2 regions of the Lachnoclostridium sp. Marseille-P6806 genome follow, and region 1 is predicted to be linked to the other one. Evidence: riboswitches for the same ligand, from Rfam matches in the RefSeq annotation. Region 1 holds a riboswitch; the other holds the start of a gene.
The links. A riboswitch is a leader RNA that binds a small molecule or an ion and turns the genes downstream of it on or off. The one in region 1 is predicted to bind lysine.
Positions count from the first base shown of each region.

Region 2: linked by a shared signal. The riboswitch ahead of dapA (4-hydroxy-tetrahydrodipicolinate synthase) and the one ahead of ACESON_RS11035 (Na+/H+ antiporter NhaC family protein) in region 1 are both predicted to bind lysine.

Region 1 is NZ_CAXSLG010000008.1:5,428-14,440, forward strand. It holds gene ACESON_RS11015 (sodium-dependent transporter) at 1-120, shown strand, start outside; gene pfkB (1-phosphofructokinase) at 472-1,374, shown strand; gene ACESON_RS11025 (fructose-specific PTS transporter subunit EIIC) at 1,643-3,613, shown strand; gene ACESON_RS11030 (HAD-IA family hydrolase) at 3,625-4,290, shown strand; lysine riboswitch at 4,406-4,576, shown strand; gene ACESON_RS11035 (Na+/H+ antiporter NhaC family protein) at 4,718-6,355, shown strand; gene ACESON_RS11040 (transporter substrate-binding domain-containing protein) at 6,554-7,504, shown strand; gene ACESON_RS11045 (ABC transporter permease subunit) at 7,630-8,415, shown strand; gene ACESON_RS11050 (ATP-binding cassette domain-containing protein) at 8,399-9,013, shown strand, end outside.
Region 2 is NZ_CAXSLG010000006.1:118,615-127,627, reverse strand. It holds gene ACESON_RS09480 (FtsX-like permease family protein) at 1-923, shown strand, start outside; lysine riboswitch at 1,025-1,199, shown strand; gene dapA (4-hydroxy-tetrahydrodipicolinate synthase) at 1,325-2,212, shown strand; gene dapB (4-hydroxy-tetrahydrodipicolinate reductase) at 2,325-3,089, shown strand; gene ACESON_RS09465 (hypothetical protein) at 3,176-3,550, shown strand; gene ACESON_RS09460 (GNAT family N-acetyltransferase) at 3,865-4,545, shown strand; gene ACESON_RS09455 (hypothetical protein) at 4,629-4,898, shown strand; gene purB (adenylosuccinate lyase) at 5,121-6,551, shown strand; tRNA gene ACESON_RS09445 (tRNA-Pro) at 7,446-7,519, opposite strand; gene ACESON_RS09440 (Cof-type HAD-IIB family hydrolase) at 7,743-8,555, shown strand; gene lpdA (dihydrolipoyl dehydrogenase) at 8,592-9,013, shown strand, end outside.

The DNA of each region.
Region 1 (9,013 bases):
AAATACCGGGAGGAAGCCAATCAGGGAACAGGAATCCGGGTTGCACCCTGGATGAAGTGGTATGTAACCCTGGTACTTCCAGTTATGATCCTGGTACTGCTTCTGCAGGGACTGTTATAAGGAAAACAAAAAGAATATAAGAATTATTGTGCGGTGTGGCATTTGCCACGCCGCATTTTATGTCATAGGAAAGTTCGCCCTATGACATAAAGACGCTCCGCGAGGATCGCCATGGGGCGGAAGAGAATTTTGTCGCAGAAGCGACCCGCCGCAGGCGGAGAAGCTCGCAAGCGAACTTCTTTTTAAACCTGTGAAAATTAGACAAAACAAGATGAAAGCTTTTAGAGTAATTGCTGAAAATGAGCGAGAAAAATAATTTTACGAAAAAAGATATTGACGAAATATAAAAATCATAATATGATTATCACAGGCAATGAAAATATATTTCATAAAAAATAGGAGGTATGACATGTGATTTACACAGTAACGTTTAATCCGGCTTTGGATTATGTTGTCCGGGTAAATCAATTTGTGCTGGGTGAGGTAAACAGAACCGTACAGGAGCATATATTTTATGGAGGCAAGGGCATCAATGTATCAACGGTTCTGGCGCGTTTGGGGGTTGAAAATACAGCCCTGGGCTTTGTAGCAGGCTTTACTGGAGCGGAAATTGAACGGGGGGCGGCAGGTCTTGGCTTTGCAGGGGATTTTATTCATGTGGAAAAGGGCATGACGCGGATTAATGTAAAGCTGAAGGCAGAAGAGGAAACGGAAATCAATGGAATGGGACCAGAAATACAGCCGGGAGAGGTGCAGCAGCTTTTTGAGAAGCTGGACAGACTGAAAAAAGGAGATGTCCTTGTTTTGTCAGGAAGTATTCCTGCATCTATAAGTGACCGGATTTATGAGGAGATCATGGCACGTCTGGAGGGGAGAGGAATCAGGATTGTGGTAGATGCCACAAAGGATTTGCTTCTGAATGTGCTGCAATACCATCCTTTCCTGATTAAGCCCAATAACCATGAGCTGGGAGAGATGTTTGGCAAAGTTCTTACATCAGAGGAAGAAATCATTCATTATGCCAGAATCCTGCAGGAAAGGGGCGCGGGAAACGTTCTGATTTCTATGGCTGGAGACGGAGCTGTTCTGATTGCGGAAAACGGTGAAATATATAAGAAAAAGCCTCCTGTGGGAAAGGTGAAGAATTCTGTGGGAGCAGGAGATTCTATGGTGGCCGGTTTCATAGCCGGATATCTGAAGACAGGAGATTATGAGGAGGCGCTGAAGCTGGGAACGGCAGCAGGAAGCGCTACGGCATTTTCTGATGATTTGGCGTCAGGAGAATATATTCAAAAGCTTTATAAAGAGATCTAGGGCTTTTGGAGCGGGAGTACAGAAAGTTTCGGAAAGAAGAAAAGGGGAGAAGTATTCGGAACGGCATTTTCTGTAAAACAGGACGCATAGGGCTGGAGAAAGAGGAAGGGCGCAAAGGCCTGTACAGAGGGAAGCAATTCCGGAAAAGACTGGAAGCGGAAGATTCAGAGAAAGCGGAGCGATCGGAATTGTGTGCAGGGGATAGGCGCAGGGAACACAGAAAAAGGGAATGGAAATTCTGTGTAAAAATTGAACGGAGGAAATGAGAATGAAGATTACAGAGCTTTTAAAGCCTGAGAGTATTGCTCTTGGCGTGAAAGCATCATCGAAGGACGAAATTATTGACTGCCTCACAGGCCTGATGGAGCAGGGCGGAAGACTCAATGACAGAGCAGGATACAAAGAAGGAATTTTGGCGAGAGAAGCTCTGGGAAGTACAGCCATCGGGGAAGGAATTGCCATTCCCCATGCAAAGGTTGCTGCAGTAAAGGAGCCGGGACTGGCAGCAGTGACAGTTCCAGAAGGAGTGGACTATGAGGCATTTGACGGTTCTCTTGCCAATTTGATTTTTATGATTGCAGCTCCGGACGGAGAGGCGGATACTCATCTGGAGGCACTGTCCAAGCTGTCCACCTTGCTGATGAACCCTGGTTTTAAGGATGCATTGATTGCAGCAAAGACAAAAGAAGAGTTTCTTCAGATTATTGATGATACGGAAAATGCCCGCTATGCAAAGAAACAGGAGGAGCAGGTATCTCAAAAATCTCAGGATGCTGCAGCGCAGAAGGATGCAGGGACAGAGCCGATGCCGCCACAGTCAGGATATCGAGTTCTTGCTGTAACTGCCTGCCCCACAGGCATTGCCCATACTTATATGGCAGCGGAAAACCTGGAAAATATGGGACGAAAGCTGGGAATTCCATTAAAGGCAGAAACAAACGGTTCTGCAGGCGCAGATAATGTGCTGACAGCAGAGGAAATCAAAAATGCAGAATGTATTATTATCGCAGCAGATAAAAATGTAGAAATGGCCCGTTTTGACGGAAAGCCTTTGATCCAGGTTCCGGTAGCAGAGGGAATTCATCATGGCGAGGAGCTGGTAAAGAGGGCAGTCAGCGGAACCGTTCCCGTATACCATCACAGCGGCAGTGTCGGAGAAAGTGAACGGGGAGGTTCTGGCAGCAGTGATAGCCTGGGACGTCAGATATATAAGCATCTCATGAACGGCGTTTCCCATATGCTTCCCTTTGTCATTGGCGGAGGTATTCTGATTGCCCTGGCATTCCTCTTTGATGATTATGAAATGAATCCGGCAAATTTTGGTAAGAATACACCGCTGGCAGCATATTTAAAGACCGTAGGAGAACAGGCTTTTGGCATGATGCTTCCGGTTCTAGCAGGCTACATTGCCATGAGCATTGCAGATCGCCCTGGACTGGCAGCAGGTTTTGTGGGCGGTCTGGTGGCAAAAATGGGTATGACCTTTGGAAATCCTGCAGGCGGAGATGTAAACGCAGGATTTCTGGGAGCGCTGTTTGCAGGCTTTGCAGCAGGATATATTCTGGTAGGCTTAAGAAAACTGCTGTCAAAGCTTCCTAAGTCTCTGGAGGGAATTAAGCCGGTGCTTTTATATCCGGTACTGGGTGTTTTTATTACCGCAGTCGTTACAACCTTTATTAATCCCTATGTAGGTATGATCAACGATGCCCTGACAAATGCATTAAACAGCATGGGAGGAACCAGCCGCGTGATTCTGGGTATGGTAGTGGCAGGTATGATGTCTGTAGATATGGGCGGCCCGGTGAACAAAGCAGCTTATGTGTTCGGCACAGCACAGCTGGCAGAGGGGAATTTTGAGGTTATGGCAGCTGTCATGGCAGGAGGAATGGTTCCGCCGCTGGTCATTGCCCTGTGCTCCACTTTCTTTAAAAAGAAATTTACCGAAAAAGAACGCCAGTCTGGCCTGGTCAACTATATCATGGGACTGTCCTTTATTACAGAAGGCGTCATTCCATTTGCAGCTCAGGATCCCTTACGTGTCATTCCATCCTGCGTGATCGGTTCTGCAGCAGCAGGGGGCTTGTCCATGTTTCTGGGATGCACCCTCCGGGCGCCTCACGGCGGACTGTTTGTTCTTCCCACGATTGGAAATCCTCTGGGATATCTGGCAGCGGTCTTGATCGGTTCAGTAATTGGATGTATAATACTTGCAGCACTGAAGAAAAATATAGAAGAATAGAGGAGAGTCTTATGATTCGCTGCTGCATATTTGATTTGGATGGAACGCTGCTAAATACCCTGAAAGCCCTGACTTTGACGGTGAATCTGACCCTGGAGCATTTTGGCTATGAGCCAGTGGATGAAGACCATGTCCGGCAGTTTGTAGGTGATGGATACAAGCTTTTGATGGAGCGGGTGCTCCGTTACAGAGGAGATGAACAGCTGGAGCATTATGAAGAAAGTCTGAAGGTTTATCTGGAGCTGTTTGCGGTACACAGCATGGACGGGGTGCATCCCTATGACGGCATCTGCGAACTTCTGGAGGAATTAAAAAAACGGGGAATCAAGACGGCAGTGCTGTCGAATAAGCCGCATCCCAGAACCGTAGAAAATATTGAAACCGTATTTGGGCCAGGATACTTTGACTATGTGGCAGGAGAACAGCCGGGAATTCCCAGAAAGCCGGATCCTGCAGGTGTAAAGCTGATTCTGGACAGGTTTGGAGTAAAGCCGGAGGAGTGCCTGTATTTCGGTGATACCAACACAGATATGAAAACAGGACTGGGCGCCGGTCTTCAGACGGTAGGCGTTACCTGGGGATTCCGGGACAGGGAGGAGCTGGAAAGCTTCCATCCCCAGCATATTATCAGTCATCCAGATGAGGTTTTCGGACAGATTCTTGAGAAAAAAGCATAAAAATTAATGGAAAACCACGAAAATACAGGAAAAAATAAAAACCCTCTTTCTTTTATGAGAAAGACATGGTACAATAGCGGAAATGAATAAATTGTTTCCGCAGACGAAACAGAGATAACATGATAGAGGCGCGGGATTCATCAGTACCAAAGGCAAAAAAGGCAGGACAGCCGCCTGAGGGAAAGGGGATACCGCCGAAGGATGATTTGCCAGTCCAGGCAGATGATTCTGGGATGACGCAGAAGATGCGGCATACTGTCACGATACGTGGAGCGCTATCTGTGCTGTTAAGTAATACTTTTCAAAAGATTTGAAACACCACAAACGCGCTTTTCAGAAAAAACTGCCGTTTGTGGTGTTTTTTATTCGAAATAAAACAATTCAGAATGGTTTGTTACCAGAAAGAAAAGAAAGGGAGAGGTTACAAATGCAGGGAATGAGGAAAAATGCAAAATGGAAGATGGTGCTGCCAGCAGCGCTGATTCTGACGCTGATGTTTGCCTTTGCTGCTTTCGGGGCAGAAGAGGCGGCTGCAGAGTACGTTCCGGAGGCATACGGAACGATATGGGCGCTTCTGCCGCCGATCGTGGCAATTGGGCTGGCCTTGATTACCAAGGAGGTATACAGCTCTTTGTTTGTGGGAATTTTAGTAGGTTCTATTCTGTATTCCGGAATGAATTTTGAAGTGGCAGTTACCCATATGTTTGAGAATGGCGTGATTGGTGTGCTGTCCGACAGCTACAACGTGGGAATTCTTGTATTCCTGGTAATTCTTGGAGCAATGGTAGGCCTGATGAACCGTGCAGGCGGTTCTGCTGCTTTTGGTCAGTTTGCCTCAAAGCGGATTAAGAGCCGTGTAGGAGCCCAGCTGTCTACGATTCTTCTGGGCGTGGTGATTTTTATTGACGACTATTTTAACTGTCTGACTGTAGGAAGCGTAATGCGTCCTGTTACAGACAAATTTAAGGTGTCCAGAGCAAAGCTGGCATATCTGATTGACGCAACAGCAGCTCCGGTCTGCATTATCGCTCCGATTTCATCCTGGGCAGCTGCAGTAACAGGCTTTGTAGAGGGCGAGGATGGATTTTCTATGTTTATCCGGGCCATTCCCTACAACTACTATGCCATTTTAACCATTGTGATGATGATTGCAATGGTTCTGCTTAAGGAAGAGTTCGGACCGATGGCAAAGCATGAGAAAAATGCAGTGAAGGGAGATCTGTATACCACAGAGGGACGTCCTTATCAGGATTCCAACGATATGGTTGTGGCGGCAAAGGGAACAGTTCTGGATCTTCTCATTCCTATCGGAGCCCTGATTGTGTGCTGTGTTATCGGTATGCTGTATACCGGCGGATTTTTCTCTGGAACTGATTTTGTAACAGCCTTCTCTCAGAGTGATGCATCTCTGGGACTGACCCTGGGCAGCTTTTTTGCTCTGGTGATTACGATTGTTTTATATCAGATTCGTCATGTTATGACCTTCAATGACTGTATGGGATGTATCCCGGATGGATTTAAGGCTATGGTTCCGGCTATTATGATTCTGACCTTTGCATGGACCCTGAAAGCAATGACGGACAGTCTGGGGGCAGATGTGTATGTGGCTAACCTGGTAAAGGTCAGCGCAGGCTCTCTGTTAAACTTCCTTCCGGCAATTATTTTTGTGGTGGGATGCTTCCTGGCCTTTGCAACCGGTACCTCCTGGGGAACCTTTGGCATTCTGATTCCGATTGTAGTTGCTGTATTTGAAAACAACAATCCGGAGCTGATGACGATTTCTATTTCTGCATGTATGGCAGGAGCGGTCTGCGGAGATCACTGTTCTCCGATTTCCGATACCACTATCATGGCCTCTGCAGGAGCCCAGTGTGAGCACGTAAACCATGTGATGACCCAGCTTCCTTATGTGGTATTGGCTGCAGTAGTTTCTTTTGTCACCTATGTGATTGCCGGCTTTGTACAGAATCCGTGGATCTGTCTGCCGATAGGATTTGTTTTGATGCTGGGAACTCTGGTCCTGGTGCGGATGTTTGTTTCCGAACCGATTACAGAAGAAAAATAAAAGCAATGTGCAGAAAAATGCAGGATTCCTGCATTTTTTGCATTTTATGCAAAAAAATCGAAAAAAAATACGAATTTTTGAAAGAAAAAGACTTGATTTATTTGAGAAAATGAGTATAATGAATAACTATTGAGAGGTTAATATTTATGCATAATATTCACGTTAAATGAATATATGCAATATGAGGAGGATGTAATTATGAAAAAGAAAATGTTTGCTATTGCTATGGCATCTGTTATGGCTGCTTCTTTAACTGCCTGCGGCGGAGGAGAAAAAGAGACTACCGCAGCTGCAACAGAGGCTGCAACTACTGCAGCTGAGACTTCTGCAGAGGCAGAGGAAAGTGAGACTGCAGCAGAGGGAGAGAGCGCCGCAGAGGCTGCTGCTGAGGTTACAACAGTAAACGAGGGTAAGCTGACTGTGGCTACCAGCCCGGACTTTGCTCCCTATGAGTTTTATGCAATCGGCGAGGATGGAACTCCTCAGCTGGCCGGCTTCGATATGGCTCTGGCTCAGTACATCGCAGATGACCTGGGACTGGAACTGGAGGTAGTTACCGTTGATTTTGACGGCGTATTAAGCGAGCTTTCCACCAAGTCTGTTGACCTGGGCATGGCAGGACTTTCTCCGGATCCCAAGCGTGCAGATATTATGGATTTCTCTGATCTGTATTACATGGGCGGACAGTCTCTGGTTACTACCAAGGCAAATGCTGAGAAGTTCAACAGCTTTGAAGCTGTAAACAAGCCGGAGGTTTCTGTTGGTGCACAGACCGGTTCTATCCAGATGGATCTGGCACAGACAAACAGCCCGGATGCAGATATTGTTGCTCTTCCGAAGGTTACGGATATTATTTCCGAGTTGCTGACTGGAAAGATGGATGCAGCTTATATTGAGACAGATGTAGCTGTAAGTTATCAGAAAAACTATCCGGAGCTGGAACTGGTATTAGAAGTTCCTTATGAGTCTGAAGGATCTGCAATTGGTGTATGCAAAGACAATGAGTCTCTGTTAAAGGCAGTAAATGCTTCGATTGCAAAGGCTCTGGAGGATGGTACTATGGAGAAGTTCATTGCTGAGGCAAATGAGCAGGCATCTGGTGAGAAGTATGAAGGTCTTCTGGATGCAGAGGGCAATATTCAGCAGTAATCTGAGCTGACTCAGAATGATAGTGAAGGCAGCCGGTTTTCCCGGACAGGGAAAAGGCCGGCGGCCTTTTGGTGTGTAAGAAAGAGTCTTGCCGCCGGTCAGGATCCCCATGAAAGGAGTATACTATGGATCAATTTATCAAATGGAGTAATTTCTCCAAAATCGTGCCTTATGCCGAGCTGTTCAGACAGGGACTGCTGGTTACGGTGCTGCTTTCTTTATTTACCGTAATGATTGGTTTCTGTATCGCGCTGGTTTTGGCGCTGATGCGGATGTCCAATGTACGCCCTTTCCGGGCTCTTGGCTTTGATAAGGACGGCCATCAGAAGGAGGAAGGCTTTCTTGCAGCTGTCAGCCGTTTTAATCCTCTGGCATTTCTGGCAACAGCCTATGTGGAAATTCTTCGTTCCACTCCCGTAGTTGTTCAGGTATTTATTATTTATTATGGTGTGTTCGGCATCATTGACCTTCCGGCTTTTAAGATGTTTGGATTTATTAAATTTGACCGGTTTTTCCCGGGCGTTGTGGCTCTGGGCATGAACTCCGGCGCTTATCTGTGCGAGATTATCCGCGCCGGTATCCAGTCCATTGACGGAGGACAGACAGAGGCAGCCCGTTCTCTGGGGCTTTCCCAGGTACAGAACCTGCGGTATATTATTCTGCCTCAGGCGCTGAAGAATATTCTTCCGGCTATTGCCAATGAGTTTGTTGTTATTATTAAGGAATCCGCGATTACCTACACCATCGGTGTGCAGGACATTATGTCTGCAGTAAATGCAGTAAAGGGCGCGACCTTTGTTATTATTGAGCCGCTCCTGGTAGCTACAGCAATTTATTTCTGTCTGTGCTTCCCGGCTTCTAAGCTGATTGCATACTTTGAAAGGAGAATGAGCCATGGCGACAAGAGATAGTCTGATTCAGGTTACGGATTTAAAAAAATGGTATAAGGGCGGCGCCATTAAGGCTCTGGACGGAGTGACAGTTGATATCAATAAGGGGGATGTGATTGCAGTCATTGGTCCTTCCGGTTCCGGAAAGTCCACCTTCCTCAGAAGTCTGAATCTTCTGGAGGAGCCGACAGGAGGAGCCATCCTTTTCAACGGGGTGGATCTGACTAAGAAAAAATATAAAAATAACGAGGGAAAGACTGTCAAGCTGGATGTGGACAGCCTGCGCCAGAAAATGGGTATGGTTTTCCAGCATTTTAATCTTTTCCCTCATATGACCATTTTGGAAAATATGATTCTGGCGCCTATGAAAGTAAAGAATATCAGCCGCGCAGAGGCAGAGGAAAAAGCTCTGGCCCTTTTGGACCGTGTTGGACTGAAGGATCGGGCAGACGCCTATCCGATTCAGCTGTCCGGCGGCCAGAAGCAGCGAGTAGCCATTGTCCGTGCTCTGGCTATGGAGCCGGAGGTTATGCTGTTTGACGAACCTACCTCCGCTCTGGATCCGGAGATGGTTGGTGAGGTTCTTGATGTTATGAAGGAACTGGCCCAGGAGGGCATG
Region 2 (9,013 bases), on a different contig from region 1:
GAGATAAGAGTCTGCAGCTGATTTACGGAAACTCGGTTATCCAGTGGTTTTCTGATGGAAAATCAGGAAGTCAGTACTGGGAAACCGGGGAACTGCCGGACGTGGATTTTATGGGAAAACCCATGTTTGTGATTTTTGATGTGGAAACCTACTACTCGTCTATGTCCGGAGGTGAAGACGCTCCTAAAATGCCGAAAAAGTATATGATTCCGGCTGCAGGAGTGGTGGAAGGAGAAGTAAACGAATACAACGATCACGCGTATTCTGTCTATGCAAGGCTGGATTTGCTGGAGGCTCAGCTGAAACGGGTATTTAAGAAAAAACCGATTCCCGGGCAGCCTACCAATAAAAAAGGAAAACCGTATCCATATTTTATTTACAGCGGCTGTATTGTCAATGTGGATGAAATGGAGTACGTGACAGAGGTGCAGAAGCAGCTGACGGATATGGGATTTCAGGCCTCCAGCCGTGCGGACTGGATGGAACAGTCGGAAAAGCAGTCGGGTATGATTCAGGCTGTGTTGGGCGGAATCGGAGCAGTCTCCCTTTTTGTCGCAGCAATCGGAATTGCCAATACGATGATGATGTCTATTTATGAGCGGACAAAGGAGATTGGTATTATGAAGGTTCTGGGCTGCGATATGGGAGTAATTCGGAATATGTTTCTGATTGAATCTGGTTTTATCGGGTTTATGGGAGGAATCATTGGCGTAGCCTTCAGCTACGGGGTATCCTTCCTGGTCAACCGCTTTTTGCAGATTGGACAGATGATGACTGGTCAGGCAGGGGATATTTCCCGTATTCCGGTCTGGCTGTCCGGGGCAGCCATTGGATTTGCTGTTCTGGTGGGAATGGCGGCAGGATTTTTCCCAGCTCTGCGAGCCATGAAGCTAAGTCCGCTTGCGGCAATCCGCAATGAGTAGCGGGCGATTGGATGAAGGCTTATGACAGGGCGGAAATCAGAAATGGAATTCTGCTGAATTCGTTGACATTTCCAGGGAATAATGATAATATAAAAAGAAATTAGGCAAGTAGAGGTTGCGCGAAGCATGAGTAAGGTGTCGGATGTTCCAGTGACAGAAGAAGATACCGGAAAGGGTGGGCGCCGAAGATTTTCAAAGCTGCTGGGCTTGGGAATCTGGGTGTATGGTGAAGAACTGTATGACTGTCATCCTGGCGGATGGAGAGCTACTTAAAGCCAGATGTATGATTTTGGACTTTAAGGGCTGACCAGAACTGTCGGCCCTCATTTTTTGCCTGATAGAAGTTTTGCCTGATAAAAGGTTTCCCATTTTGACAGACAGGAAAGAAGGAGGAAAATATTATGGCTATTTTTGAAGGAGCAGGCGTAGCGCTGATTACTCCCTTTAAGGAAAATGGAGAGGTAAATTTTGAAAAGCTGGAGGAGCTGGTTGAGGAGCAGATTGCAGGAGGCACAGATGCCATTATTGCATGTGGAACAACCGGAGAATCTTCTACGATGACCCATGAGGAGGATGACGAGGTTATCCGTTTCATCTGTAAAAAAGTAAATCACAGAATTCCGGTGATTGCAGGAACTGGTTCAAACTGTACCAGAGAAGCAGTTTCCAAGTCAATCGCTGCTGAAAAGGCAGGAGCTGACGGACTTTTAGTTGTAACTCCTTATTACAACAAAGCAACACAGAAGGGCCTGATCCAGCATTTTACCACAATTGCAAACGCTGTTTCTATTCCGGTTATTCTGTATCACATTCCAGGACGTACCGGCGTAACCATGAAGCCGGAGACGATTGTAACGCTCTGCAGAGAGGTTCCCAATATTGTAGGAGTGAAAGAGGCCAGCGGAGATTTCTCGGCAATTGCAGAAATTATGCACCTGTCTGGAGGAGAGATCGATGTCTATTCCGGCAATGATGATCAGATCGTTCCCCTTCTGGCTATGGGTGGAAAGGGTGTAATTTCTGTTCTGTCCAATGTAGCTCCCAGACAGACCCATGAGATCTGTGCTTCCTTCTTCCGTGGAGATGTGGAAACCAGCCGTCGGATGCAGCTGGAGGCTCTGCCTTTAATCAATGCTCTGTTCTGCGAGGTGAATCCGATTCCTGTAAAGGCAGCTATGAATCTGATGGGAAAGGAAGTAGGCCCTATGCGTCTGCCTCTGACCACTATGGAGGAACAGAATCAGGAACGTCTTGCAAAAGCGATGCGTGAATATGGTATTTTAAAATAAGAACATTCAGTCTGCCCCGGATTTTTGTCCGGGGCTTCGCTGAAATTTGAAGAAAAGAACAGAAGAATGGTCTGATTTTTAGAAGCAGGTATAAAAAACGGAGGAAAGAACAATGATAAGAATGATTATGCATGGCTGCGGCGGAGCAATGGGACATACGATTACCGGACTGGCAAAAGATATGAAGGAAATTGAAATCGTGGCAGGTGTGGATTTAAAAGAAGAGGATTCCTTGGGATACCCAGTATTTTCTTCTCTGGAAGCATGCAATGTTGAGGCTGATGTGATTGTCGATTTTGCGTCTGCAAAGGCAGTAGATCATTTGCTGGATTACTGCGGCGAAAAGAAAATGCCTCTGGTGCTCTGCACGACAGGACTTTCTGAGGAACAGCTGCGGAAAGTGAAGGAAACCAGCGAAAAGACGGCAATTCTTCGTTCGGCCAATATGTCTCTGGGAATTAATACACTGTTAAAGCTTCTTCAGGATGCGGCAAAGGTTCTGGCGGGAGCAGGTTTTGATATGGAAATTGTGGAAAAGCATCACAATCAGAAGGTGGATGCACCCAGCGGAACAGCTCTGGCTCTGGCAGATTCCATCAATGAGGCAATGGATGGTCAGTACCACTATGTTTATGACAGAAGCCAGAAACGGGAGAAGAGAGATGAAAAAGAAATCGGAATTTCTGCAGTACGCGGGGGCTCTATTGTAGGAGAGCATGAGGTGATTTTTGCAGGAAAGGATGAGGTGATTACCTTTTCTCATACTGCATATTCCAAAGCAATTTTTGGAAAAGGCGCTTTGGAGGCAGCTGTATTTCTGGCAGGAAAAGAACCGGGACTTTACACTATGGCAGATGTGATTAACGCAGCTTCCTAAAGTAGATTCCCCGTCATGAACAGTTACGAATAAAAACAGAAATTCTCCTTATACTAATCACAACAAGCAGAAAGGAGAATATGGTTATGAAGAAAGTCAGAGTGTCTTGCTGTGCAATGCTTCTTGTCTTTGCTGTGCTGGGAATGACCGGATGTGTAAATCAGGATAAGGGAAGCGGGAATGAAACAGGTACGTCTACCGGAAGTCCCTCTTCCTATGAGGAAACCTCCTTTGAGGCAGGCTCCTCCGGCGCTGAAAGAGAAACAGGAGGCGCAGGAATGAGCGGGGGAAACGGCGGAACCTCTATGGTAGGTGGAAAGGATGGTTCAAATGCAGATGGAAGCCGGATGGAGGAGACGACCGGCGGGGGCGTGATTGACGGCCTGATTCACGATGTGGAAAAGGGCGTGGATGAGATAACGGGAGAGACATCTATGTCGGAGACCGGAACTGCTCAGTAAAAAAACGGAAGTTGTTTTCGACAGCAGCTTATAAGAGGGAACAGACAGAAAGCGGCTATGCTTCTGTCTGTTCTTTTGTTGCTGTGAAACATCAACTGCCAGGTAGCCACAAAAGTGCAGATTCCCTGTGTTGAAAGAAGATTTTTTGCAGAAGCGGCCTGAGACAGGCATAGAAGCTTGCAGGCGATTTTCTTTCTCAGAAACCATACAGTGAGAATAGACAGCAGGATTTGTTTGTGGTAAGATTAGGCATACGAAAGACAAGTGCTTTTCGGTAATCGAAAAAGGGCACAGGGGAGGAACATAAGGTGAAGATGACAAGATACAATGAAGACGGGGCTGAGGCAAGTCTGGAAGGAGCAGTTTCCCGAACAGAAAGGGCAGGGGTTTTTATTAAGACAGTCTCTGCTGAGGATACACAAAGACTGCTGGAAATTTATAAGCCGTATGTGGAAGAAACAGCTATTACCTTTGAATATCAGGTTCCGTCTCTGGAAGAATTTCAGGAAAGGGTTCGCAGAATTCAAAAGAGATATCCCTATCTTGCAGCCTGGAAAGATGGAAAAATTGTTGGCTATGCCTATGCCTCTCCTTTTAAGGAGAGAGCAGCTTATGACTGGGCTGTGGAGACGAGTATTTACGTTTGCCGGACAGAAAAGGGAAATGGAATTGGCAAAAAGCTGTACGGAGCCCTGGAGGAAGCGCTGGCTGCACAGCATATTCTGAATTTGAATGCCTGTATTGCTTATCCGGAGCAGGAGGACGAATACCTTACTCTGGACAGTGTGAGGTTTCACGAAAAGCTTGGGTACCGGATGGTTGGAGAGTTTCTTCAGTGCGGATATAAATTTGAACGGTGGTATCACATGGTATGGATGGAAAAGCACATCGGACAGCATGTGAAAAATCAGCCGCCGATCATTCCTTTTGAATCCGTGAGAGAGGAACTGGAACGGAAAGAGATTTTGAAAGAAGAAAGGAGGTTCTCTTTATAAGAAAAAAAGAGCGAAAAACATATCGGTGGCGGAAAAAGGATCGGGAATGGAGGAAACGGGCTCTTTATGCGGCTGCCAGAGGCATGGGCAGGAGAGGAGCCTGTGGGAACCTTTGCCGGTGGCTGGCTGCAGCGCTGTGCATGGAGCTTCTTGTGTTTTCTGGACAGCAGTGGATTCGGGAAACAGGGGCAGAGCTGATCCGGAGAGAAACGGGATGTTTTCTGGAATGGGGCAATCATGATATCCCAGATGGCGATGGAGAACGGGAGATTTACGGTATTCGTTTTGTTCCGGAAACCCTGGAGGTTCAGTTTTACCGAAGAATTCAGGAGAATGCAGCACCAATGGAATAGTCGGCGGGAAAAAGTCCTCTGTCATTAGGGAATATAATAAAAGAAGCTCTTGCATTTACAGATTTGATGAATTATAATTTCTTCTGAAAAGATGGTCTTTTATATATTTAACTTATAACTGTGCCAGAAATCCTATTATCACGGCGCAGATTCCAGGGCCTGTTTTTATATAGGACAGGATTTGGAATTGCGCTGCAAATTAATCATAAACGGGAGGTTCTTATGAACGACAGATATCAAAGCCCCCTGTCTGAGCGTTATGCCAGTCGGGAAATGCAGTACATTTTTTCTCCGGATAAAAAATTCAGAACCTGGAGAAGACTCTGGATTGCTCTCGCAGAGACCGAGCATGAGCTGGGACTGCCGGTAAGCCAGGAGCAGATTGACGAGCTGAAGGCTCATGCAGATGATATCAACTACGATGTGGCAAAGGAGCGTGAGCGCCTTGTTCGTCATGATGTAATGTCTCATGTATATGCTTACGGTCAGCAGTGCCCCAAGGCAAAGGGAATTATTCACCTGGGAGCTACCTCCTGCTATGTAGGAGACAACACAGATATTATTATTATGACAGAGGGACTTAAGCTGGTTCGCAAAAAACTGATCAATGTGATGGCAGAGCTGGCGAAATTTGCAGATAAATATAAAAATCAGCCGACGCTGGCATTTACCCACTTCCAGCCGGCACAGCCTACAACGGTTGGAAAACGGGCAACGCTGTGGCTGAATGAGCTTTGCCTGGATCTGGAGGATCTGGATCATGTGCTGGCGAATATGAAGCTTTTGGGCTCCAAGGGAACTACCGGTACTCAGGCCAGTTTCCTGGAACTGTTTGAGGGCGATCATGCAAAATGCCGCAAGGCTGATCAGATGATTGCAGAGAAGATGGGCTTTACCAGCTGTTATCCTGTTTCTGGCCAGACCTATTCCAGAAAAGTAGATACCAGAGTACTGAATGTACTGGCAGGCATTGCACAGAGTGCACATAAGTTCTCTAATGATATTCGCCTGCTTCAGCATCTGAAAGAAGTGGAAGAGCCCTTTGAGAAAAATCAGATTGGTTCTTCTGCTATGGCATACAAGCGGAATCCGATGCGCAGTGAGCGGATTGCATCTCTGTCTAATTATGTTATGAGTGATGTGATGAATCCTATGCTGGTAGCTTCTACTCAGTGGTTTGAGCGTACTCTGGATGATTCCGCTAATAAACGCCTCAGCATTCCGGAGGGCTTTCTGGCTGTAGACGGCATTCTGGATCTGTATCTGAATGTGGTTGACGGACTGGTTGTATATCCAAAGGTAATTGAGAAGCACTTCATGGCAGAACTGCCCTTTATGGCAACGGAAAACATTATGATGGATGCTGTCAAGGCAGGAGGAGACCGTCAGGAGCTTCATGAGCGGATTCGTCAGCTTTCTATGGAAGCTGGAAAGAATGTAAAGGAAAGAGGACTGGATAATAACCTTCTGGAGCTGATTGCTGCAGATCCGGCCTTTGGACTGACCATAGAAGAGCTGCAGGCATGTATGGAGCCGTCCAGATATGTCGGACGCGCTCCGCAGCAGGTTGAGGAATTCCTGGAGGAAGTGATTCGTCCAATTCTGGAGGAGAATCAGGAAATCCTGGGAATGACAGCAGAGATTAACGTGTAATCGGACTGTTCTTCCTGTTTGGCGGAAGAATGTGATGACAGAAAACAATTGAAACGATGACAGGTTTGTGTCTGATGCCTGTCAGCAGCAGAAGACAGCGTTTTATCTTATTAGGATGAAGCGCTGTTTTTGCTTTAAAATGGAACAGCTGCCGTGATGGGGGATGTCAACTGGCAGATGGTGGGCAGTGCAACTATACGGTCTGGCATTCTGCCTATAGCGACATCTATCGCAGGTATCCTGGAGGCAGCGGCCCAGTAAGGAGGTGATCCGGATCTTCCTCGTCCGGCCGGGTGATGCGGGGTATACAATATTACAGCATAGTAAGTGGAATTATGTATAATTATGACAAAAGATGTGATATAATGTAGGGGTTGCCGAACCTCCAGCAGAAAGGAGGTGGTACTGCATGGAAGAGATACTTCTCACATTTCTTGTCTCTGTCTTAGCAGGTGTAGTTAGCTGCTACATATGCAAATGGCTGGACAAAGATAAATAGGCAGCAACAGCCTAAATGGAGTAGTTCACCATAACGAACAAGAAAACCCCCAGAGCTGCAACTCCGGGGGTTTTCGTTTACCGCATGGAAACTTCTCACATTTCTTAGCTACCTATATCATATTCGATTTTGCCAGAAAAGTCAATGAAAACAAAGATAAGTTGTGACGTCGCAACAGAAAATGCTCCTAGTGAAATATCTGGGGTATTTTAACTCCGCCTGTTTTAAGATGGAATTTTCAGTGCCTTTTGGCCACTCTTTTGAGTGAAAGGGATTGGAAAAATGACGCTTTTTTACGAAAAATGAAAGCAGTATAGGAAAAATGAAACAACGAAAAAGCCTTGTTTTATGCGGGTTTTCATTATATCCCATATAAAACAAGGCTTCTTATTTAGTCGGAGTAACAGGATTTGAACCTGCGACCTCTCGGCCCCCAGCCGAGCGCGCTACCAAACTACGCCATACTCCGTTTTGTTTTGTGTTCCTCAACGAACTTCCTTATTATAGCAGATAAATTCCATTTTGAAAAGAGGTTTACAACATTTTTTTTATCTGATATTATATTTTTAGCAGAAAATGATGGAAAAACCTGCTAAAAACAAAAAAAATTATGGTATCTGCCCAGAAAAAGAAAGGGAAATCAAAATAAATTCCTGATTATGAAAGATAGAAAGGGCTGTTTTTAAAGGCAGATGAGACAGGAGACAAAAAATATGAGAGGAATTGTCAGCTTTGACATGGATATGACACTTTTGGATCATAAAGATTTTAAGATTCCAGAAAGTGCTATTGAGGCAGTGAAAAGGCTGAGAAAAAATTATTATATTGTGATTGCTACCGGAAGAGATATGGATAACCGGTACAGCCTGGGGCTGGCAGATGAAATTCAGCCAGACGCAGTGATTCACTTAAATGGAACCAAGATTACAGTTGGAGAAACCTTGCTCTATGAACATCGGATGGACAGAGAACTGGTGAGGCAGATTCTGGAGTTTGCAGAGGGAAAGGATTTTTCTGTTGGACTGACAGATGCTTCGGATGATTACTATGTGAATCCGGAATTTGTAGTGCGCAATGATATTCGTCGTTTTGGAGAATCTGGAAGAAATTTTAAGGATCCGAAGCTGCTTTTGCAGATGCCGGTGCGAACCCTGGTTTATCTGGGGCAGGAGGCTGGAGCGAAAAGCATGGAAGAGGCATTTCCTCAGCTGAAGCTTCCTATGTTTTCCAGTCGGGAGGGCGCTGATATCGTGGAAAAGCAGGCATCTAAGGCAGAGGGACTGAAGCGGCTTTGTGATTATTATGGAGTTTCTATGGCAGATACAGTGGCTTTTGGAGACAGTATGAATGATTATGAGATTATCCAACAGGCAGGAATCGGAGTTGCTATGGGCAATGCAATTGAGCAGCTGAAGGAGGCAGCAGATTATGTCACCACAGCTGTTGGAGAGAATGGAATCTGGAATGCCTGCTGCAGTCTGAAGCTGATTGACGGGGATTGCTGATTTGATGACAGAAAAGAATATTCAAAAGGAGAAATTATGGCAATAAAATATGATTTAATTATTATTGGTGCAGGGCCGGGAGGATATACGGCGGCCTTAAAGGCAGCCGGCTTCGGAATGAAGGTAGCAGTAATCGAACGGGATAAACTGGGAGGTGTCTGCATTAACCGGGGCTGTATCCCTACAAAAGCGCTGCTTCATGCATCCAGTATTTTTTCCATGATGCAGCACAGCGATGTGTTTGGCGTTTCTACGGATTTTATTTCTTTTGATTTCGGAAAAATGCAGGATTATAAAAAGCGTTCAGTAAAACGTTATCGGGGAGAGATTGAGAAGCTTTTTGAGAAAAATAAAATTGATTACATCAAAGGAACTGCTACGATTCGCCGTGGAAAAACAGTAGAGGTGAATTCTGAAAACGGGAAAGAATTTTTTCAGGCGGACAGGATTATTATTGC